Regions from separate parts of the Streptomyces sp. NPDC044704 genome, predicted to be linked through region 1. Evidence: riboswitches for the same ligand, from Rfam matches in the RefSeq annotation. Region 1 holds a riboswitch; the other holds the start of a gene.
What was found. Region 1 has a riboswitch for ZMP and ZTP ahead of AC07B0_RS09650 (serine hydroxymethyltransferase). Riboswitches for the same ligand answer to the same signal wherever they lie in the genome.
Positions count from the first base shown of each region.

Region 2: it holds a riboswitch for ZMP and ZTP, as region 1 does, so the genes downstream of both, AC07B0_RS28475 (bifunctional 5,10-methylenetetrahydrofolate dehydrogenase/5,10-methenyltetrahydrofolate cyclohydrolase) here and AC07B0_RS09650 (serine hydroxymethyltransferase) in region 1, are expected to answer to the same signal.

Region 1 covers NZ_JBWKGY010000003.1:453,840-467,089, reverse strand. The annotation lists gene AC07B0_RS09665 (hypothetical protein) at 1-300, shown strand, start outside; gene AC07B0_RS09660 (glutathionylspermidine synthase family protein) at 305-1,507, shown strand; gene rocD (ornithine--oxo-acid transaminase) at 1,520-2,725, opposite strand; ZMP/ZTP riboswitch at 2,836-2,926, shown strand; gene AC07B0_RS09650 (serine hydroxymethyltransferase) at 2,960-4,228, shown strand; gene trpS (tryptophan--tRNA ligase) at 4,442-5,455, shown strand; gene AC07B0_RS09640 (2'-5' RNA ligase family protein) at 5,559-6,155, shown strand; gene AC07B0_RS09635 (YhjD/YihY/BrkB family envelope integrity protein) at 6,313-7,278, shown strand; gene AC07B0_RS09630 (D-alanyl-D-alanine carboxypeptidase family protein) at 7,370-8,578, opposite strand; gene AC07B0_RS09625 (SCO4848 family membrane protein) at 8,757-9,002, shown strand; gene AC07B0_RS09620 (metallophosphoesterase) at 8,999-10,348, shown strand; gene AC07B0_RS09615 (ABC transporter substrate-binding protein) at 10,448-12,004, shown strand; gene AC07B0_RS09610 (MarR family winged helix-turn-helix transcriptional regulator) at 12,049-12,561, opposite strand; gene AC07B0_RS09605 (MFS transporter) at 12,663-13,250, shown strand, end outside.
Region 2 covers NZ_JBWKGY010000014.1:16,443-25,883, forward strand. The annotation lists gene AC07B0_RS28465 (NAD(P)/FAD-dependent oxidoreductase) at 1-760, shown strand, start outside; gene AC07B0_RS28470 (MAB_1171c family putative transporter) at 757-1,965, shown strand; gene AC07B0_RS28475 (bifunctional 5,10-methylenetetrahydrofolate dehydrogenase/5,10-methenyltetrahydrofolate cyclohydrolase) at 2,037-2,882, opposite strand; ZMP/ZTP riboswitch at 2,934-3,026, opposite strand; gene AC07B0_RS28480 (methyltransferase domain-containing protein) at 3,084-3,845, shown strand; gene AC07B0_RS28485 (RNA polymerase sigma factor) at 4,081-5,658, shown strand; gene AC07B0_RS28490 (vWA domain-containing protein) at 5,672-7,486, opposite strand; gene AC07B0_RS28495 (ATP-binding protein) at 7,483-8,544, opposite strand; gene AC07B0_RS28500 (amino acid permease) at 8,640-9,441, opposite strand, start outside.

The DNA.
Region 1 (13,250 bases):
GACACCAGCAACACCAACCGGCGCCGGATGCGGTCGGGCGGGGTCGCCCTGGGCGGCGTGGGACTGCTCGCCGCCAGCCTCGTGGCCTGCGGAAGCTCCGACGAGCCCGACCGGCGCTGCGCGTCCCGCTCCACGCTGGAGCACCTGAACAGCAAGGAGTGCAAGAGCGGCGGCCACGGCTCGTACTACTACGGCGGCTACGTCAGCTCCGGCAAGGTCGCCGGCGGCAGCTTCGACAAGTCGGCGGTCACCCGCGGCGGCATCGGCGGCCACAGCGGCTCCGGCTCCAGCGGCGGCTGATCCCGTGGAGCGCCACACCATCGAACCCCGCCCCGACTGGCAGAAGACCGTCGAGGAACAGGGCCTGATCTACCCCCTCACCCGCTTCCCCGACGACTCCCTGCGCCCCTACTGGGACGAGAGCGCGTACTACTCCTTCACGCTCCCGGAGGTCGAGGCGCTGGAGGGGGTCGTCGAGGAACTGCACGCCATGTGCCTGGCCGCGGCCGCGCACATCGTCGAACAGGACCGCTTCGCGGACCTCGGGATCACCGACCCGAAGCTGGTCACGCTCATCACCGAGTCCTGGCGCAGGCGCGCCGAGCAGCCCTCCCTCTACGGCCGCTTCGACCTGCGCTACGACGGGTCCGGCAGCCCCGCCAAACTGCTGGAGTACAACGCCGACACGCCGACCTCCCTGGTGGAGGCGGCGAGCCCGCAGTGGTTCTGGATGGAGGAGCGCTTCCCCGGCGCCGACCAGTGGAACTCCCTCCACGAGCGCCTCGTCGACGCCTGGCGCCGCCAGGCCGAACTGCTGCCGCCCGGTCCGCTGCACTTCGCGCACTCCGAGACGGACGAGCTGGGCGAGGACCTGATGACGGTCGCCTACCTCCAGGAGACCGCCCAGCAGGCCGGGATCGAGACCCACCACCTGTCGGTGGAGCAGATCGGCTGGGACAGCCTGTCCGGCCGGTTCGTGGACGAGAAGCTCCGCTTCATCCGCGCCTGCTTCAAGCTCTACCCGTGGGAATGGCTGGCCACCGACGAGTTCGGGCCGCAGGTGCTCGGCACCTACGACCAGGGCGGCGGCTCCGGCACCACCGTGTGGATCGAGCCGGTGTGGAAGATGCTGCTCGCCAACAAGGCGCTGCTGGCGGTCCTGTGGGAGCTGTTCCCCGAGCACCCGAACCTGCTCCCCGCCTACCTCGACGGCCCGCGCGAACTCGCCGGAGCGGACTCCACCGGCTACGTGGCCAAGCCGCTGCTGGGCCGCGAGGGCGCCGGGGTCACGCTCCACGAGGCGGGCGAGGACGGCGAGCCGTTCGTCCCGGCCGAGGGGGAGACGTACGTCTTCCAGGCCCTGGCACCCCTGCCCGACTTCGACGGCAACCGCGTCGTCCTCGGCGCGTGGGTCGTCGAGGAGGAGGCGGCCGGGCTCGGCATCCGGGAATCGGCGGGGCCGGTCACGGACGAGTACGCCCGCTTCCTGCCCCACGTCATCCTCTGACCGTTCCGTCCGTCAGCCGGCGAGGACGGTCCTGAGCTGGTCCAGCCCCCAGTCCAGGTCCTCCTTGGAGATCACCAGCGGCGGTGCGATGCGGATCGTGGAGCCGTGGGTGTCCTTCACCAGGACGCCGAGCTCCATCAGCCTCTCGGAGATCTCCCGGCCCGTCCCGCGGGCCGGGTCGATGTCCACGCCGGCCCACAGACCGCGCCCGCGCACGGCGGTCACCGCACCGGCGCCGACCAGCAGGTTCAGCTCGCGGTGCAGGTGGTCGCCGAGTTCGGCGGCCCGCTGCTGGTACTCGCCCGAGCGCAGCATCGCCACCACCTCCAGGGCGACCGCGCAGGCGAGCGGGTTCCCGCCGAAGGTGGACCCGTGCTCGCCGGGCCGGAACACCCCGAGGACGTCCCGGTCGGCCACCACCGCGGACACCGGTACGACACCGCCGCCGAGCGCCTTGCCCAGGATGTACACGTCGGGGACGACCCCCTCGTGCTCGCAGGCGAAGGTCTTCCCGGTCCGCCCGAGGCCCGACTGGATCTCGTCCGCCATGAACAGGACGTTCCGCTCGCGCGTCAGTTCCCGTACGCCGGTCAGGTATCCGGCCGGCGGCACCAGCACCCCCGCCTCGCCCTGGATGGGCTCCAGCAGTACGGCGACCGTGTTCTCGGTGACGGCGTGGGCCAGCGCGGTGAGGTCCCCGTACGGGACGATCTCGAAGCCGGGGGTGTAGGGGCCGAAGTGGTCGCGGGCGTCGTGGTCCGTGGAGAAGGACACGATGGTGGTGGTCCGGCCGTGGAAGTTGTCGGCGGCGACCACGATCTTGGCGTGGCCGTCCGGGACGCCCTTGACCTCGTAGCCCCACTTGCGGGCGGTCTTCACCGCCGTCTCCACGGCCTCCGCGCCCGTGTTCATGGGCAGCACCATCTCCTTGCCGCACAGCGCCGCGAGCTCCGTACAGAAGTCGGCGAAGCGGTCGTGGTGGAAGGCGCGGGAGGTGAGGGTGACCCGCTCCAGCTGGTCCCGGGCGGCATCGATCAGACGCCGGTTGCCGTGGCCGAAGTTGAGGGCCGAGTAGCCGGCGAGCATGTCCAGGAACCTGCGGCCCTCGACGTCGGTCATCCACGCCCCCTCGGCCGACGCGACGACGACGGGCAGGGGGTGGTAGTTGTGCGCGCTGTGCGCGTCGGCGGAGCGGATGGCATCAGCTGTTGTCGACACGGGGTCTCCGATCGTCCGTCAAGTCCTGTGACGAGGGTGGCGTCACTGTGCATCCTCGCTCGCGGGGCGGGAGGAGAAACCTTTCGCGCGGCGCGCCCGCTAAGGTGGGCGGTACGCACGGCGACTGGCGCACGGAGAACCGACTCCGGGGGAGTCGTGCGCGCACGACCGCACACAGGGCCGCTCGCCTGGGCCTCGCGGGGACGAACCGACATCGACCCCGGAGGACCCGCCATGACCGCGCGCCGCCATCCCGCCCTTTTCGCGACCGACCCCGAACTGGCGTCCTTCGTCGCGGCGGAAGAAGTGCTGCAGGCCGAGACCCTGCGCCTGATCCCCAGCGAGAACTACGTGTCCGCCGCCGTGCTCGAAGCCTCCGGCACGGTGCTCCAGAACAAGTACAGCGAGGGCTACCCGGGCCGCCGCTACTACGAGGGCCAGCAGAACGTCGACCGCGTCGAGGCCCTGGCGATCGAGCGGGCGAAGGGCCTGTTCGGGGTCGGCCACGCCAACGTCCAGCCGTACTCCGGCTCCCCCGCCAACCTCGCCGTCTACCTCGCCTTCGCGAAGCCCGGCGACACGGTGATGGGCATGGCCCTGCCGATGGGCGGGCACCTCACCCACGGCTGGGGCGTCTCGGCGACGGGCTCCTGGTTCCGGGGCGTGCAGTACGGCGTCTCCGCCGGTACCGGCCGCATCGACTACGACGCCGTGCGCGAGCAGGCCCTCGCCGAACGACCGAAGATCATCTTCTGTGGCGGTACGGCCCTGCCGCGCACGATCGACTTCGAGGCCTTCGCCTCGATCGCGAAGGAAGCCGGCTCGGTCCTCGTCGCCGACGTGGCCCACATCGCGGGCCTGATCGCGGGCGGGGCGCACCCCTCCCCGGCGGACCACGTCGACGTGATCTCCACGACCACCCACAAGACCCTGCGCGGTCCGCGCGGCGCGATGCTGATGTGCCGCGAGGAGCACGCGAAGGCCATCGACAAGGCGGTCTTCCCCGGTCTCCAGGGCGGCCCGCACAACCAGACCACGGCGGGCATCGCGGTGGCCCTGCACGAGGCCGCGCAGCCCTCCTTCACCGCGTACGCGCACGCGGTGGTGGCCAACGCGAAGGCGCTCGCCGCCGAACTGCTGGCCCGGGGCTTCGACCTGGTGTCGGGCGGCACCGACAACCACCTGATCCTGATGGACCTGACCTCGCGCGGGGTCCCCGGCAAGGTCGCGGCCAAGGCGCTGGACCGCGCGGGCATCGTCGTGAACTACAACACGGTCCCGTTCGACCCGCGCAAGCCGTTCGACCCGTCGGGCATCCGCATCGGCACCCCGTCGCTGACCTCGCGCGGCCTGTCGGCGGAGCACATGCCGCTGGTCGCGGACTGGATCTCCCGGTCGGTCGACGCCGCCGCCAAGGGCGACGAGGCGGCCCTCGCCGCCGTCCGCGCCGAGGTCGGCGACCTCATGGCGGCCTTCCCGGCCCCGGGCCTCCCGCTGTCGTAACTCGGGCCGTCACCCGGCCGGCCTCGCCGCCGCGGGGCCCGGGCAGCGGTACCGCCCGGGCCCCGCGGTAAGCGGTCGCTCGACCGGGGCAAGATCAGGCCGCCCCGCTACCGTCCGGTACCCGTGCGGGGTACGGCCGGTGCCGGGGTCCACCGGCAGGGTTCCGGCCAGCGGCGGGCACGGGCCCGCCCCCGCACCTGAGAGAATGGGGCCATGGCTTCTGATCGTCCTCGCGCGCTCTCCGGTATCCAGCCCACCTCCGGTTCGTTCCACCTCGGGAACTACCTCGGAGCCATCCGCCAGTACGTCGCCCTGCAGGAGACGCACGACGCCTTCTACATGGTGGTCGACCTCCACGCGATCACCATGCCGCAGGATCCGAAGGACCTCCGCGCGAACACCCGCCTCTCCGCCGCCCAGCTCCTCGCGGCCGGCCTGGACCCCGAGCGGTGCACGCTCTTCATCCAGAGCCACGTGCCCGAGCACGCCCAGCTCGGCTGGGTCATGAACTGCATCACCGGCTTCGGCGAGGCCAGCCGGATGACCCAGTTCAAGGACAAGTCCGCCAAGGGCGGCGTCAACAACGCCACCGTCGGCCTGTTCACGTACCCGATCCTCCAGGTCGCCGACATCCTGCTCTACCAGGCGAACGCCGTCCCGGTCGGCGAGGACCAGCGCCAGCACATCGAGCTGACCCGCGACCTGGCCGAGCGCTTCAACACGCGCTTCGGCCAGACGTTCACCCTCCCCGCGGCGCACATCGTCAAGGAGGTCGCGAAGATCTACGACCTCCAGGACCCGACGATCAAGATGTCGAAGTCGGCGTCCTCCCCCAAGGGCCTGATCAACCTCCTCGACGAGCCCAAGGTCACCGAGAAGAAGATCAAGAGCGCCGTCACGGACACCGAGGCGGAGATCCGCTTCGACACCGAGAAGAAGCCCGGCGTCAGCAACCTGCTCACCATCTACTCCACCCTCACGGGCGAGACGATCGCCGAGCTGGAGGCCAAGTACGAGGGCAAGGGCTACGGCGCGCTGAAGACCGACCTGGCCGGCGTGATGGTCGACTTCGTCACACCCTTCAAGCAGCGCACCCAGGAGTACCTGGACGACCCGGAGACCCTGGATTCCCTGCTGGCCAAGGGTGCGGAGAAGGCCCGCGCGGTCGCCGCCGAGACCCTCGCGCAGACGTACGACCGCCTCGGTTTCCTGCCCGCGAAGCACTGACGGACCGAGGCCCCTGGCGGTCGGGGGGGTGCTGCCGCCACACTGAGCGGCAGCACCACCGCCGCCCGGCAACCGCGCACACAGACACACGGAGGAGACAGACGTGGGGACCGTAACGCTCGGCGTTTCGATCGCGGTCCCGGAGCCTTACGGCAGCCGGCTCCAGGAGCTGCGCGCGGGCTTCGGGGACGTCGCCGCGCACGGCATTCCCACGCACGTCACCCTCGTACCGCCCACCGAGGTGGACACGGACCGGCTGCCGCAGATCCGGGCCCACCTGGCCGAGGTCGCGCTGTCCTCCCGTCCCTTCGCGATGCGGCTCGCGGGGACGGGTACCTTCCGTCCCCTCTCGCCGGTCGTCTTCGTCCAGCTCGCCGAGGGCGCCCCGGGCTGCACCCGGCTCCAGGGCCGCGTCCGTGATCCCGAGGGCCCGATCAACCGGGAGCTGGCGTTCCCGTACCACCCGCACGTCACGGTCGCCCACGGGATCTCCGAGGAGGCGATGGACCGGGCCTTCGCCGAGCTCGCCGACTACGCCGCCGAGTGGCTGTGCGAGGGCTTCGCGCTCTACGAGCAGGGCTCGGACGGAGTCTGGCGCAAACTGCGCGAGTACCCGTTCGGCAGCGGTCCGACGGGCGTCCCCGCACAGTCCGGGTCACCCGCCGCCACGGCCGCCGAGGCATCGGCGCGGCGCTCCTGACGCAGCGGGCGCAGGGCCTGGAAGGCGCGGAACCTGAGCCTTCGCAGGACCAGGATGTGGAACGGACGGGCCGTCGGGCGAAAAGTCACAATCGACGACCGTAGTACCCGAAACCGGCAATCCCGGCTATTTGCGGCAGCTCAATTACGGTGGCCCCATGGACTGGCTGACGAAACTCCCGGTGATCGGGCCGCTGGCGTCCGCCGCCATGCGGACGCATGCGTGGCGTTCCTACGAGCGGCTCGACCGGGTGCACTGGACCCGGCTGGCGGCCGCCATCACCTTCATCAGTTTCCTCGCGCTCTTCCCGCTGATCACCGTCGCGGCCGCCGTGGGCGCCGCCCTGCTCAGCCAGGAGCAGCTCGACCGGTTGCAGAAGAACCTCTCCGACCAGGTCCCCGGCATCTCCGACCAGCTCGACATCAACGGGCTCGTCGCGAACGCCGCCACGATCGGTCTCGTCGCTGGCGCCCTGCTGCTCTTCACGGGGATCGGCTGGATCGGCTCGATGCGGGACTGCCTGCGCGCGGTGTGGGACAGGGACGACGAGGACGAGGGCAACCCCTTCGCCCGCAAGGGAAAGGACGCCCTCGTCCTGCTCGGCCTCGGCGGCGCCGGCATCGCCTCGGCCGCGGCGTCGATCATCGGGTCCAGCGCGGTCGGCAAGTCCGGCGAGGCGCTCGGCCTGTCCTCCGCGGGCGCGGGCGGGGCGGTGCTGCGGTCCGCGGCCTTCCTGGTGGGCGTGGTGGCGGCCTTCCTGCTGCTGCTCTACGTCCTGACCCTGCTGCCCGGGGTCGAACCCCCGCGCGGCCGCCTGATCCAGGCGGCCCTGATCGGCGCGGCGGGCTTCGAGCTGCTGAAGCTGCTGCTCAGCGGCTACATGCGGGAGGTCGCGGGCAAGAGCATGTACGGGGCCTTCGGCGTGCCGATCGCCCTGCTGCTGTGGATCAACTTCATGGCCAAGCTGCTGCTGTTCTGCTCCGCCTGGACCGCGACCCGCGACGACGCCGACGGCGACGGCGACGGCGCGCAGGACCCGGAGCCCGGTGACGGGCCGGAAGCCGGGTCCGGGCCGGACGCGGAACCCCGGCCGGACCCGGCGCCCGCACCACGGCCCGCCTGACGCCCCGACCGCCGGGCCGCCCGACCGCCTCACCGCCGGGCCGCCTCACCGCCGACCGCCCGGCCGGCGGGCCCGGCTCCGGCCGGGTGGCTCAGGCGTCCAGGCCGCCCTGGCTGCCCGGGCCCCGGCGGCCGCGCGGCCAACGCCGGTTGACCACGAACGCCCCGCCGGCCAGGACGGCCAGCGCCCCGCCCGCGATGCCCATCGCCGTGCCGATGCCGCTGCTGCCCGAGTCGTCGCCGCCCGCCGTCGGGCTGTTCTCGTGCGACTGGGCGGGGGAGCCGTACGAGGTGGTGTCCGCGCTCTTCGGCGGCACCAGCTCGCCCACCGGCCGGACCTTCCCGGCCGCCGCGAAGCCCCAGTCGAAGAGCGCGGCGGTCTCCTCGTACACCGAGTTGGCCCCGCCGGTGTCCGGGTTCATGACCGTGACCAGCAGCTTCTTCGACCCCTGCTGGGCGGCGCCAGTGAAGGTGGATCCGGCCATGGTGGTGTTGCCGTTCTTCACCCCGGCGATGCCCTTGTAGGGGCTGATGCCGCCCGCGCCCGTCATCAGCCGGTTGGTGTTCTGGATCTCGAAGAAGTCGCGGGGCTTGCCTTCCTCCTGGAGGCCGGGGAACTTCGCCGTCACCGTGCCGCAGTACTCCCGGAAGTCCTCCTTCTGGAGGCCGGAGCGGGCGATGAGGGTGAGGTCGTAGGCGCTCGACACCTGCTCGGGGGCGTCGTAGCCGTCCGGCGACACCACGTGGGTGTCCAGCGCCTGGAGCTCCTCGGCGTGCGCCTGCATGTCCCTGACGGTCTTGTCGATGCCGCCGTTCATGGCCGAAAGCACGTGCACGGCGTCGTTGCCGGACTTCAGGAACACCCCGAGCCACAGGTCGTGGACCGTGTACTCGTGGTCCTCCTTCACCCCGACGAGGCTGCTGCCCGGGCCGACCCCGGACATCTCCTCGTCGGTGACCTTGTGGACCTTGTCCTTGGGCAGGCCCGGCAGCACCGTGTCCGCGAACAGCATCTTCATGGTCGAGGCCGGGGGCAGCCGCCAGTGGGCGTTGTGGGCCGCCAGGACCTCCCCGGTCTCGGCGTCGGCGACGATCCAGGAACGCCCGGTGATGTTCGCCGGCAGGGCGGGCGCGCCGGGCAGCAGGTTCACCTGGGTGCCCGGCTGGCCGAGCGAGGCACCGCCGACGCTGGACATCGCCGCGGGGGGCGCGGGAGCCGCCTTGGCCCTGGGCGGCTGTCCCTTCCCGTCGGCGGCCGGCGGCGGGGGTTCCGGGTCGGCGTGGGCGGGCGGCGCCAGCATCGCGGGAACCAGCAGCGCGGCGGAAAGGACCGTCAGCGCGGTCTTCTTGGCAGACACGCAGGTGAAAGTACATCCTGATGGGCTGTCCGCCGTCGTGGACCGGCCAACCCGCCGCAACCACCGCCGGGACAGCCCACCCCGGCGCGTCCGTCCTGGGTACCGATCCGATACTGGGGTCATGAAACTCAGCCGCACCTCCTCCTGGTTCCTGCTCGCCTTCGGAGTGTGGAGCTGGTTCATCTGGGTGTCCTTCGTCCGGAACCTGTGGAAGAACGCCAGCGGCCTGTCCTTCGACACGGCCGGTGACCCTACGGGGTACTTCTGGGTCCACTTTCTCCTTGCGGTGACGTCCTTTCTCCTGGGGACGGCCGTTGGTGTGATCGGGTTGCGTGGCGTGCTGGCTCTGCGTCGGGAATCACGATGACCGTATTTGTCTTTGTTCTGATCGCTCTGGCGGTCCTGACGCTGCTGGTGTTCGTTCACCGCTGGCTCTGGATCCGGCTGTTCCGCGACACGACGCGGCCGGGCAGCCCGGTCCGCCGCGCGGGCACCGTCGCCGCCTTCCTGCTGCCGGTGCTGGCGCTGGCCGCCCTCACGGCGGGCCGCGCGGGCGCGCCCTTCTGGCTCCAGCGGACCGTCGCCTGGCCGGGCTTCATGTGGCTGGCGGTGCTGCTGTACCTGACGCTGGCCATGCTGGTCGCCGAGGTGGTCCGCCGCGTGTGGCTGCGCCGCCCGGCCCGCACGCCCCTGGCAGCCGGAGCCGGACGGGGCTCCGCCCCGCACGAGCCGGAGCCGCTGGTCCGCGAGGAGGCGGGCCCGGGCGACTCCGGCCGCGGCGACTCCGGCCACGCGGGTGACGCCGGCGCGGCCGGCGCGGGTCCCGGGGACCTGGCCACGGCCGCGGCCCCCGTGGCGCAGGGCGGCCCGGGCGAGGGACCCGAGGGGGTCACCCGCCGGCTGTTCGTGGCGCGGACCCTCGGCGGCGCGGCCCTGGTCGCCACCGCCGCCACCGTCGGCACCGGAACGTACGGGGTGCTGCGCGGGCCGCGCGTGAAGCGGGTCCAGGTCCCCCTGGCCCGGCTGCCGCGCGCGGCGCACGGCTTCCGCATCGCCGTCGTCAGCGACGTGCACCTGGGTGCGGTCCTGGGGCGCGCCCACGCGCAGCGGATCGTCGACACCGTCAACCGCACGCAGCCGGACCTGATCGCGATCGTCGGCGACCTCGTCGACGGTGACGTCCAGGACCTCGGCCCCGCCGCCGAGCCGCTGCGCCGGCTCACGTCCCGGCACGGCACCTTCTTCGTCACCGGCAACCACGAGTACTTCTCCGGCGCCCAGCAGTGGGTCGACCACGTCCGTGAGCTCGGCCTGACCCCGCTGGAGAACGCCCGCCGCGAGCTCCCGTACTTCGACCTCGCCGGGGTCAACGACGTGGCCGGCGAGACCGAGGGCCACGGCCCCGACTTCCAGGCGGCCCTCGGCGACCGCGACCGGTCCCGTACGTCCGTCCTCCTCGCCCACCAGCCGATCGTGATCGACGACGCCGTGCGGCACGGCGTGGACCTCCAGCTCTCCGGGCACACCCACGGCGGACAGCTGTGGCCCGGCAAGTACCTCGCCGAGCTGGCCAATCCCACCGTCGCGGGCCTGGAGCGCTACGGCGACACCCAGTTGTACGTGTCCCGCGGAGCGGGAGCCTGGGGTCCGCCCGTCCGGGTCGGGGCGCCGTCCGACATCACCGTCGTCGAACTTGCCTCATACCAGGCCTGACCAGGGCCGACCGGGCATCGCGGACCTTCCCGTGGCTGCTTTTCCGTGATTGGGTGACCGATTATCGGATAGCGGGTTCGAATATCGGGGGTTCAGGGGATGCGGTCTGTCCGCTCGAAGGCCATCGCGGCCGGGCTGGTCCTGGGGGTGGCGGGCGTCGGCGGGTGGATGCTGCTGCCCACGGGGGACGACGGCAGGCGCGTGATCCGGGTCGGGACGACCGACGTCGTCTCGGCGCTCGACCCGGCCGGGGCCTACGACGCCGGATCCTGGGCGCTGTTCAGCAACGTCTACCAGTCGCTCCTGACCATCAGGACCGGCTCGGACACCCCGGTCCCGGACGCCGCGTCCTCCTGCAAGTTCGTCGGGCAGAAGCTGACCACCTACCAGTGCGAGCTCCGCCCGGACCTGAAGTTCCCCGGGGGCCGGGCGGTCACGGCCGAGGACGTGAAGTTCTCCTTCGACCGGATCAAGCGGATCAACTCCGACCAGGGACCCGCCCCGCTGTTCAACACCCTGGAGTCGGTGAAGGCCGAGGGCCGCACGGTCACCTTCAACCTGTCGGCCCGCGACGCCACCTTCCCCTTCAAGATCGCGACGGGTGCCGCCTCGATCGTCGACAAGGAGAAGTACCCGGCCGGCGCGCTCCGCGAGGGGAACGGGGCCGACGGCACGGGCCCGTACGTCCTGGACGCGTACGAGCCGGGCGAGAGCGCCGAGCTGAAGCCCAACCCGGCCTACAAGGGGCAGGGCAAGCCCGCCCGGGCGAGCGTCACCGTCCGGTACTTCGAGGACTCCGCCGACCTCGACAAGGCCTGGCGGGAGCGGCAGGTCGAGGTCGCGCACCGCGACATGCCGCCCGAGGTCCTCGCGGGCCTGAACCCGGGCATGAAGGACACCCGCTACCAGGCGTCCGGCGGTAGCGAGACCCGCGCCGTGGTCTTCAACGTCCGCCCGGGTTCCGCGGCGGAGAAGCCGGCCGTCCGCCAGGCCGTGGCCGCCGTACTGGACCGCTCGAAGATCTCCGGCGACGTGTACAAGGGCACGGTCACCCCGCTCTACTCCCTCGTCCCGGCGGGCATCGCGGCGCACAGCACGCCCTTCTACGACGCGTACCCGTCGCCCAACGGCACGCTCGCCCGCAAGCTCCTCAAGGACGGCGGGATCACCGCTCCCGTCACGCTGACGCTGGGCGTGAACCAGCGCGGCGCGAACGAGGCCGAGGCCGGGGAGATCAAGCGGCAGCTGGAGTCCACCGGCCTGTTCCAGGTGACCGTGAAGCCGGTCCAGGAGTGGGCGGACTTCCAGAAGGGGTACGCGGCCGGCGCGTACGACGCCTACACGATCGGCTGGATCGCCGACTTCCCGGACGCCGACAACTTCCTCGCCCCGCTGGTCGGCGCCGGGTCCAGCATGAACAACGGCTTCTCCGACAAGACCGTCGACGAGCTGATCACCCGCACCCAGTCCTTCTCGGACCGCGCCGGGGCGGCCGCCGACTTCCGCGAACTCCAGAAGGCCGTCGCCCAGCAGGTCCCGATGCTGCCGATCTGGCAGAAGAAGGACTACGTCATGTCCCGCGAGGCCGTCACCGGCGCGCAGTACCTCTCCGACGGCACGGGCGTCTGGCGCCTGTGGGAGCTGAACTGGCTGTGACGGACCCGGTCTGACGGACCGGTTCCTCCGGGCGACGCCCCCGTTCAGTCGAGCGGGGGCGTGTCCCCGTGCGCCAGCAGGAGCGTGCGCAGGGCCTCGGCGAGGGCGGAGGACCCCTCGCGGCCGAGGGGCTCCAGCAGCCGGGCGTAGTGGTCGAGGTGGGCCTCCATCACCTTCCCGCTGATCTCCAGGCCCCGGTCCGTCAGCCGGATCCGCACCGAGCGCCGGTCGGTCTCGTCGCGCACCCGCTCCACGAGCCCCTTGGCCTCCAGGCGGTCGATGCGGTTGGTGATGGCGCCCGAGGTCACCATGGCGGCGGGGATCAGGGCCCCGGCGGTCAGCGCGTACGGGGGGCCCGAGCGGCGCAGGCTGGCGAGGAGGTCGAACTCGCCGACCTCCAGGCCGTGTTCCGCCATGAAGGTCTTGAGCTGCTTGTCGATGATCCGGGCCATCCGCTGGATCCGGGCCAGCGCTTCGACGGGCCACAGTCCGTCCGTCAGGTCGGGGCGTTCGGCCGTCCACTGTCCGATGACGTGGGCCACCATGTCGTTCTCCATGCCGCGAGAATACCTCAACGTTAAGACACTTGACGTTGAGGTAGTGGGCCTGATTTTATCTCAACGTTGAGATTGTCAAGGTTGAGGAAGTGGGTCGGGCCATGTCTGCCACCACCCGTGCGAGCACCGCGAGCACCCCCGCGGGCACTCCCGCGAACACCCCGTACCCCCCGGTCGCACCGGGCCCGAGCGGGAGCGCCGAGCGCGCCGGGAGCCCGGTCCGGCCCGTTCCCGTCCTGTGGCTCGCCCTGCTGGCCACGCCCCTCGCCGCCGGGGCCAACGCGCCGGTGCTGATCCTTCCCGAGCTGGCGGGCTCCCTCGGCGTCCCCGTCGGCTCCGCCGCCCAGCTGCTCACCGCCTTCGGCTGGGCCGTGGCCGTCGGCACCCCGCTGCTCGCCGGGCTGCTGCGCCGCCGGGGCCTGGCGGCCCTGCTCCACCTGGCCGCCGCGCTGACCCTGGCCGGCGCCGTGCTCGTCGCCGTCTCCCCCTGGCTGCCGCTCACCCTGCTCGGCCGCTGCGCCCAGGCCGCGGGCGGCGCCGGCTTCGTCGCCGCCGCGATCAGCCTCGCCGGGACCGCCCGCCGGATGGGCGTCATCAGCGCCGGCTTCGGCATGCTCGGCGCGACCGGACCGCTGCTCGGCCAGGTCCTCACGCAGGCGGTGTCCTGGCGGCTGGCCCTCGCCGTGCCG
Region 2 (9,441 bases), on a different contig from region 1:
ACCCGGCCGTACGGCGACGATCGTCCCGATCGAGAACGGGCAGTGGCAGGCCACCCTTTCCGGCACCCGCGGCGGCCGGCCCACCAACGACCCCGACGCGTTCGTCCCGTTCGCCAAGGGCGTCCGGCATCCGATCGTCGGGGAGCTCCTCGAAGGCCGCGCGCCGCTGGGCGACGTCGCCGTCACCCAGGGCACCGCCGGCCGGCGGATCCACTACGAGAAGGCGGACCTGCCCGACGGCTTCTTCGCCGTCGGCGACTCGGTGGCCACCTTCAACCCGCTCTACGGGCAGGGCATGACGGTCGCCGCCCAGGGACTGCTCGCCGTACGCGCCCTGCTGCGCAATGGCGGACTCGCCCGGCCCGGCTTCGGGAACGCCGCCCAGCGCGCGCTCGCCCCGCCGGTCGCCACCGCCTGGGAGCTCGCCGCCTCGCAGGACATCAGGTATCCCGGGGCGACCGGTACGCGGCCCCGGCCGGGCGCGGGACTCCTCGACGCGTACGTGAGCCGGCTCGTGACCGGGGCCACCACGCAGGAACCGCTCACCGCGGCGTTCCTTGAGGTCATCACCATGACCAGCCCGCCCACCCACTGGCTGCGGCCCGACATCGTCCGGCGGGTGCTGCGGGCCTCCCCGCGGGGCGCCCTCAAGGCGCCGCCGCTGACCGCCGCCGAGCGCGCCGTCGCCGGGCTCGTCGGAGCCGCCGGAGCGGGCGGGGGGCGCGAGCTGGGGGCGGACCCCGCCGGACGCGCCCGGTGAGGGAGGACTTCGTCCTGTACGTGGCGGGCTCGGTGATGGTCCTGGCCCTGCTGATCAAGGCCCCGGCGCTGCGCCGGAACTGGGACCAGCCGCTGATGCGGGCCGTGTGCGCGCTGCTGGTCGTCGGCTGCCTGCTGACGTTCCTGGCCGCGCCGCCTTCCCTGGCCGCGGTCAACGAGATCACCGGCGTCGTCAACTTCGCCGCCCCGCTCGTGTACAGCGTCCTCACCGCGTTCTCGGGGGCTTCGGTCGTGCTGATCCTGCACTGGGCCGGGGGTCCGCCCGCCGGCGTCCGGCGGGCGACGCGGGTGACGGTGGGGGCGTTCGGCGCCGTGAGCGCGCTGATCGTGACCCTGTTCGTGATCGGGGACGCGCCGGTGGAACGGCTGCGGGACCTGGACACGTACTACGCGAACACGCCCTGGCTGCGCGAGATGATCGTCCTCTACCTGGTGTCGCACACCGTGGGCAGTACGGCGCTGAGCGTGCTGTGCCTCAAGTGGACCCTGCGCGTCGATCCCGCGCTGCGGTCGCTGCGCTCGGGGCTGGCGCTGCTCATGCTCGGCGGGCTCATGGACCTCGGGTACCTCGCGGCGAAGTGGGCCGCGGTGGGCGCCCGCTGGGCCGGGCACGACTGGGACGTCCTGTCCACGTACGTGGCCCCGCCGCTGGCCTCCGCGGCGGCGCTGCTGGTGGGGTCGGGGTTCCTCGTGCCGATGCTCGGCGGGTCGGCGCTGTGGCGGGACTACAGCCAGTACCGGCGGCTGCGCCCGCTGTGGAAGGCGCTGCGCGGGTTCGCCGCCCGCAGCGTGACGACGGTGCCGCTGACCTGGTGGTCGCCGATCGGGATCCGGCTGATCCACCGCGAGTCGGTCATCGACGACGGGCTGCTGGCCCTGGCCGGCTGGTTCGACCCCGGGGTGCGGTCACTCGCGTACGGGGCCGCGCGCGCCCAGGGCCTCGACGAACGGGCCGCCGCCGTCGTGGCGGACGCCGCCATGCTCGCCGCCGCCTGCCGGCACCGGGCGGCCGCCGAGCGGGCGGGCACCGAAGGCCCCCCGGCCGTCTCCGGCCCGGACGGCCCGGACGGCCCGGCCCCCCACGGGCTCGGCGGGCAGCCCCTGGCCCCGCTGGCCCGCGCGTTCCGCACCTCCCCGGTCGTCGCCGCGGCCCGCCGTACGGCTGCGGCAGGCGCTGTCGCCTGAGCGGTGGCCCCGGGCCGCGCGACGCCCCGGACCGAGGGGTCCGGGGCGTCGCGTGCGGAAGGCGGAAGGGGTCAGAGTTCCGCGAGGTCCAGTCCGGCCTGCGCGGCGGCGGCCCGGACGGTCTGCTCCAGCAGCACGGCGATGGTCATGGGGCCGACGCCGCCGGGCACGGGGGTGATCAGGGAGGCGCGGGCGGCGGCCGACTCGAAGTGGACGTCGCCGACGTTGCCCTCGTTGTAGCCGGCGTCCAGGACGACGGCGCCGGGCTTGATGTCCTCGCCGCGGATGAACTCGGCCTTGCCGACGGCGGCCACGAGCACGTCCGCCTGGCGCACGATCGAGGGCAGGTCGACGGTGCGGGAGTGACAGTAGGTGACCGTGGCGTTGCGCTCCAGCAGGAGCATGCCGGCGGGCTTGCCGAGGATGGCGCTGCGGCCGACGACGACGGCGTGCTTGCCGGTGAGGTCGACGTCGTAGGCCTCCAGCAGGCGCATGATGCCGCCGGGGGTGCAGGAGACGAAGCCGGGCAGGCCGAAGCCCATGGCGGCGAAGGAGTGCATGGTGACCCCGTCGACGTCCTTGCCCGGGGCGATGGCCTCGAAGGCGGCGCGCTCGTCGATGTGGTGCGGGACGGGGTGCTGGAGCAGGATGCCGCTGATCTGCGGGTCCTCGGAGAGCTCGGTGAGGGCGGCCACCAGCTCCTCGGTGGTGGTCGTGGCCGGCAGCTCCACGTGGCGGGAGGTGATCCCGGCCTTGGCGCAACGGTTCTGCTTCATGCGTACGTACGTCACGGACGCGGGGTCCTCGCCGACCAGGACGGTCGCGAGGCAGGGTGCGGTGCCGGTGCGCTCGGTGAGCGCGGCCGCGTGGGCGGCGGTCTGCTCCGAGATGCGGCGGGCGAGGGCGGTGCCGTCCATCAGCTGGGCGGTGGCAGTCGTCACGGGGTCTCCTGAACGTCGCTGCGGATCGCGGATCGCCCAGGCGCGCGGCAGTCGACGTACGGGGTACGCCGGGCCGCTCCCCGGTGGTGATCCACCCGAACGCCAGTCACGGCCCGCCGACCACTGTAGTCGACATATCCGGTGGTTCACCGGGGCCCGAGCTGGGACGATCGAGACATGACGCGTACTTTCGACCATCTCGTCGCCGAGGCCGAATCCGTTTCCGTCGACGGCTGGGACTTCTCCTGGCTCGACGGCCGCGCCACCGAGCAGCGCCCCTCGTGGGGCTACCAGCGGCTCCTGGGCGAGCGTCTGGCCCGGGTGCGTTCCGCGCTGGACATCCAGACCGGCGGGGGCGAGGTGCTCGCCGGGTCCGGACCGCTGCCGCCGCTGACGGTGGCCACCGAGTCCTGGCCGCCGAACATCCTGAAGGCGACACGGCTGCTGCACCCGCTGGGCGCGGTGGTGGTCGCGGACGCCGACGAGCCGCCGCTGCCCTTCGGTGACGAGGCCTTCGAGCTGGTCGCCAGCCGGCATCCGGTGACCATCTGGTGGGACGAGATCGCCCGGGTGCTGGAACCGGGCGGCACCTACCTGTCCCAGCAGGTCGGCCCGGCGAGCGTCTTCGAGCTCGTCGAGTACTTCCTCGGCCCCCAGCCGGAGGAGGTGCGGCGCGGCCGGCACCCCGACGACGCGGTCGCCGACGCCACGAAAGCGGGCCTGGAGGTGGTCGATCTGCGCTCCGAACGACTGCGGACGGAGTTCCATGACATCGGAGCCGTGATCTACTTTCTACGGAAGGTGATCTGGATGGTGCCCGGCTTCACGGTCGGGCAGTACCGGGACCGGCTGCGCGAGCTCCACGAACGGATCGAACGCGAGGGCCCGTTCGTCGCGCACACCGCCCGCTTCCTCATCGAAGCCCGCAAAAAGGGCTGAGATGAGGCCTTGCGGGAAGCGGTCGCGAGGCGGACGGATCTCCGCCGGATCGGTTGCGCGGCCACAGCGTGGCGCAGGTCACTCAATTCAGCGCGTAACGAATCGACTCGGGCATGCGATGAACCGACAGGTGTCCTCGCGCGGCCCGGAATACAGACCCCCCTCGGGTCTGTTTCCCGAGTTCGCGCGATGATGTCCCGCTCACCCCTTATCTGTTCGCAACGAGAGGCTCCTTGTGTCGCTCAGCCCGTCCCGTACGTTCCCTCCGGAGATCGCCGAATCGGAGGCCCTCGTCGCGCTCGTCGAGCGCGGCCGCGAGCAGGGTCACATCAACGGTGACGATGTGCGCCAGGCCTTCGAGGCCGGCCGCATCCCGGTGGACCAGTGGAAGCGGGTCCTGCGCAGCCTGAACCAGGTCCTGGACGAGGAGGGCGTCGCCCTCCACGTCAGCGCCGCCCCCGCCACCAAGGCTCCCGCGAAGAAGCCCCGCAAGGCGGCCGCGGCCCCCGCCCGCACCGTGACCAAGAAGGCGGCCGCCGCGCCGCGCCCCATCGGCGCGCGCAAGACGGCCGCCCCGGCCACCGCCGCGGCGATATCCGCATCGCCGGCCGGCGCCGAGGACGAGGTGACGGCCGAGGCCGCCGCCGAGCCCAAGAAGCGCACGGTCAAGAAGACCGCCGTCAAGAAGGCCACGGCGACCAAGAAGACCGCCGCCACGAAGAAGGCCGGTGCCAAGGACTCCGACGAGGGCGAGACCCCCGCCGTCGAGGGCGAGGACTGGGCGGCCGAGGACCTCGCCGACGAGGCCGAGGAGGAGGCGCCCAAGACGGGCGGCACCCAGGGCTTCGTCCTGTCCGACGACGACGAGGACGACGCCCCGGCGCAGACGGTCATGGTGGCCGGTGCCACCGCCGACCCCGTCAAGGACTACCTGAAGCTGATCGGCAAGGTGCCGCTCCTCAACGCCGAGCAGGAGGTCGAGCTCGCCAAGCGCATCGAGGCGGGCCTGTTCTCCGAGTACAAGCTCGAAGAGGAGGAGGACCACAAGCCCGCGTTCAAGCGCGAGCTGGAGATCCTCGTCGAGGACGGCCGCCGCGCCAAGAACCACCTGCTGGAGGCCAACCTCCGTCTCGTGGTCTCCCTGGCCAAGCGCTACACCGGCCGCGGCATGCTCTTCCTGGACCTGATCCAGGAGGGCAACGTCGGTCTGATCCGCGCGGTGGAGAAGTTCGACTACACCAAGGGCTTCAAGTTCTCCACGTACGCCACCTGGTGGATCCGGCAGGCGATCACGCGTGCCATGGCCGACCAGTCGCGCACGATCCGCATCCCCGTGCACATGGTCGAGATCATCAACAAGCTCGCCCGCGTGCAGCGCCAGATGCTCCAGGACCTGGGCCGCGAGCCCACCCCGGAGGAGCTGGGCAAGGAACTCGACATGACCCCCGAGAAGGTCATCGAGGTCCAGAAGTACGGCCGCGAGCCGATCTCCCTGCACACCCCCCTGGGTGAGGAGGGCGACAGCGAGTTCGGTGACCTCATCGAGGACTCCGAGGCGGTCGTGCCGGCCGACGCGGTGTCGTTCACCTTCCTCCAGGAGCAGCTCCAGTCCATCCTGGGCACGCTCTCGGAGCGCGAGGCGGGCGTGGTCTCCATGCGGTACGGCCTCAACGACGGCCAGCCGAAGACCCTGGACGAGATCGGCCGCGTGTACGGGGTCACCCGTGAGCGCATCCGTCAGATCGAGTCCAAGACCATGTCGAAGCTGCGCCACCCGTCGCGTTCGCAGGTGCTGCGCGACTACCTCGACTAAACCCTCGGGGTCCTCAGGCGAGCCGGAACACCGGCCCCCTGGGGGTGAACGGCAGGGAGGCACCCTGCGGAACCAGATAGGCGTGCTCGCGCCGGATCCGCAGGGTGTCGCACCACCCGTCCGTGATCACCAGCACCGGTGCGCCGGGCGGGAAGTCCTCCGCCCGCAGCAGCAGGTCGATGCCCGGCTGGAGCACCGTGCCGCCCCGGCCGCGCACCCGTACCCGGCCCGCGATCTCGGTCGGGGGCAGATAGCCCGCGTCGTACGGCGCCGCGTCGCAGAACACGACGCGGGCGGCCGGTACGTCGCGGGCTTCCGCGTACGAGGCGATCGCGCCCAGCGCCTTGCCGAGCAGGGCGGTGTCCATGGAGCCCGAGGTGTCGAGCACCACCCCGAAGGTGCAGCGGGCGATCTCCTCGGGCGGGAAGTGGCGGCCCGCGCGGGGGATGTCCGGGGTCGACGCCTGGCGGCGCGCCGGGCGCGCGTAGGAACGTACGGGCTCCGGCCGGGGAACGTACTCGTCGAACCAGCGGGCGAGCCGCGCGTCCCAGGGCACCGGCGGGTGGGCCAGGGCGCGGATCTCCTCGACCAGGCCGGCGGGCAGCAGTCCGCGGTCCCCGTGCGCGTGCAGGTCGAAGCCCTGGACCAGGCCGCGCCGGTAGAACTCGTCCAGGTCCGTGTACGGCACGCTCGCCGGGTGGGACAGGGGCTCGCCCAGGATGTCCCCGACGCCCTTGCCGCGCAGGGTGGCGAGCCGGCGGCCGCGGCGCAGGCCGGTGGCGATGAGGTCGTAGACCTCCTCGACGGACAGGCCGCTCAGGGCGGGATCGTGCAGCAGTCCGTCGGGCATGTCCCCGACGTCCATCTCGACGAGCCAGCCGTTGACCACGTAGTCGGCGGCGACGTTGTGCAGGTACGGGTCGCGGGCGCCGCGGCGCTCTCCGTGGCGCAGGGCGGCGTGCAGCATCTCGTGGGCCAGGACGAACCGCCACTCGCCGTCGGTGAGGGTGCGCAGCGGGTTGACGTAGATCTCCCCGGCGCTCGCGCTGACGGCGGCGACGGCGATGCCGTTCGCGCGGGCCACCTCGGCGTCCGCGACGATCGTCAGGCCCCCGGCGAGCCCGCCGAGCAGCGGGTACGAGGAGACGAACCAGTTCAGGGCCCGGTCCCAGGGGTGCTGGCGCAGGCGCTCGCCGGTGGCCCGGTCGCGGCGGCCTCCGGCGACGTCCATGGCGGCGGAGACGCTGCGGGTCAGGGCGTGCGCGAAGGCGGTCTCCCAGTCCGGGACGGCCGTGTTCCAGGAGTTCCAGGCCACGAGGAGCTGGTCGGGGCCGTCCCCGGCGGTGCCGCACTGCTCGTACGCGGCGGGGATGCCGTCGCGGCGCCAGCGGGCGGCCAGGGCGTCCTCGTCGCCGCCGGGGTAGCCGGCGGGCAGGTGGTCGGGGGCCCGGCCGGCCGGGAAGGTCAGCAGGAAGCGGTTGACGACGGCGCAGCGGGCGGCGAGGTCGAAGCGGTCGGGCCGGGGCCGGTCCGGGTCCTCGGCGGCCGGGACGTGGCCGAAGCCGAGGTGGAGGAAGGCGTGGGCGAGGGCCCAGGCCCACTCGGCCGGTTCGGCGCGCCGGGTGGGGTGGACGTGGACGGTGCCGTTGGAGTCCACCGCGGCCAGACCCGAGGCGGGGGTGTCCGGGCACTTCGCCGGGCGGCAGATCCTGGCTTCGACGGCGGCGAGCGCGGGGTTGCGCTTGACCAGGGCGAGTCCCTCGGCGAAGGCCCGGTCGGCGGGGTCGGGCCCGGCTTCCTTCCGGGCGCGGCCGCGCGCGGCGCTCATCGGCGGGCCTCGACCAGGCGGGGCATGTCACGGGCCGCCTCGACGAGGAACCAGGACGGCAGGACGGGCAGGCCGTCGGCGTCGTCGGCGATGACGGTCTGGGCGACCTCGACGGAGATCTCGGCGAGCTGCACGAGCAGTGACTTGGCCCGGTGGGAGATCTGCCGGACGGCGGGCGAGACGTGTTCCTTGCGGGCCGGGAGTTCCTTGACGAGGCGGCCGCGGAAGGCGTCGGCGAGGTAGTAGAGCAGGTCGCGGTCGGCGAGGCGGGTGGGCCAGGAGGCCTCGCCCTTGAAGATCGCCTCGATGCCGAAGGAGTGCCGGACGATCTTGGCGTAGCCGCAGAAGGAGACGGCGTGCGCCGGGGTGAGGGTGCCGTGGGCCACGACCTTGAGGGTCTCCTCGTCCAGTCCGGTCCCGAAGGAGTGCAGGGCGTCCGAGAGCATGTGCCAGGAACGCGGCGTGGAGAACGGCTCCTCGGTCTTCGGCGGCTGCGACCAGAGGTGGTCAGGGCGGTCGGTGAGGTAGTCGGTGATCCAGGGGTGGATGCCGTGCTCGCCGGCCCAGACCAGCCAGTCCTGTGCGGAGGCCCGCAGGTGGACGTGGGTGAGGCGGTTGACGAGGGCGGAGGCGATGGGCCGGGCGAGGGCGTTGTCGGTGGCGCGGTTGCCCGCGCCGATGACGATGGAGCCGGCGGGCAGCTCGTAGGAGCCGATGCGCCGGTCGAGGATCAGCGAGTAGAAGGCCTTCTGGACGTCGGGGCTCGCTGCGTTGAGTTCGTCGAGGAAGAGGCAGTACGGCTCGTCGCGGGCGATGGCCTCCGGCGGGCAGAACACGGAGCGGCCGTCGCGGATCTGGGGGACGCCGATCAGGTCCTCGGGGGCGAGCTGGGTACCGAGGAGGCTGACGCACTCCAGGCCCAGCGAGTCGGCGAACTTCCGCACGAGCGAGGACTTGCCGATGCCCGGCGCCCCCCAGAGGAACACCGGCCGTACGGTGGCGAGGCCGAGGAGGAGTTCGGGGATCTGGGCGGGGGTGACGGTGGCGGCTGCCTGCACGGGTGCGGTCGTCCTTCGGGGCCGGGGGCTGTGGTGCGCCCAGTGTGTGCGCACCGCGGCCCCCGGAGCACCCGGTTTTCCCGCGTCGACGGTTCCTAGCCGGCGGCTCCGCGCTGGCGGCGGGCGGCCATGAGGGCGTAGAGGAGGACGCCGGCGAAGAGGAACAGGACGCCCTGGTAGACGGCGGCGTAGCCGGAGCCGGCGACGAGCCACATGGAGAAGCCGAAGGCGAGGCAGGCGAGGGCGGCGTCGCGGACCAGGCGGCCGCGGTGGACCCGCTCGGACCGGCCGGAGAGGAGGAAGAAGATCTGCGCGGCGGTGGACAGCAGGTAGGGAACGGTCGCGGTGAAGGTGGTGACGAGGACCAGGACCTCGAAGACGCCCTCGGATCCGGCGGTGTAGTTGTAGACGGTCAGCCCGGAGGCCAGGACGACAGTGACGAGGACGCCGGCCACGGGGACCCCGCGCCGCTTGGTCGCGAAGACCTTCGGGAAGAGCCCGTCCCGGGCGGCCGCGTACGGGGTCTGCGCGCTGAGCAGGGTCCAGCCGTTGAGCGCGCCGACCATCGAGACCACCGCGGCGCAGGCGACGAGCGTGCCGCCCCAGGTGCCGCCGAACATGGCGTTGACGGCGTCGGTGAAGGGGGCTTCGGAGGAGACCAGCCGGTCGTGGGCGACCAGCCCGAACACGGCGAGGGTGCCGAGCAGGTAGACGGTGGCGGCGCCCGCGGTGCCGAGGACGGTGGCGCGGCCGACGTTGCGGGCCGGGTCGCGGACCTCGCCGGCGCTGACGGCGGCGGACTCGACGCCCAGGTAGCTGAAGAGCAGGATCGCGGCGGAGGCGGAGACGGCTCCGACGGCGCTCTGGTCGGTGGCCCGGAAGGGGCCGAGGTTGGCC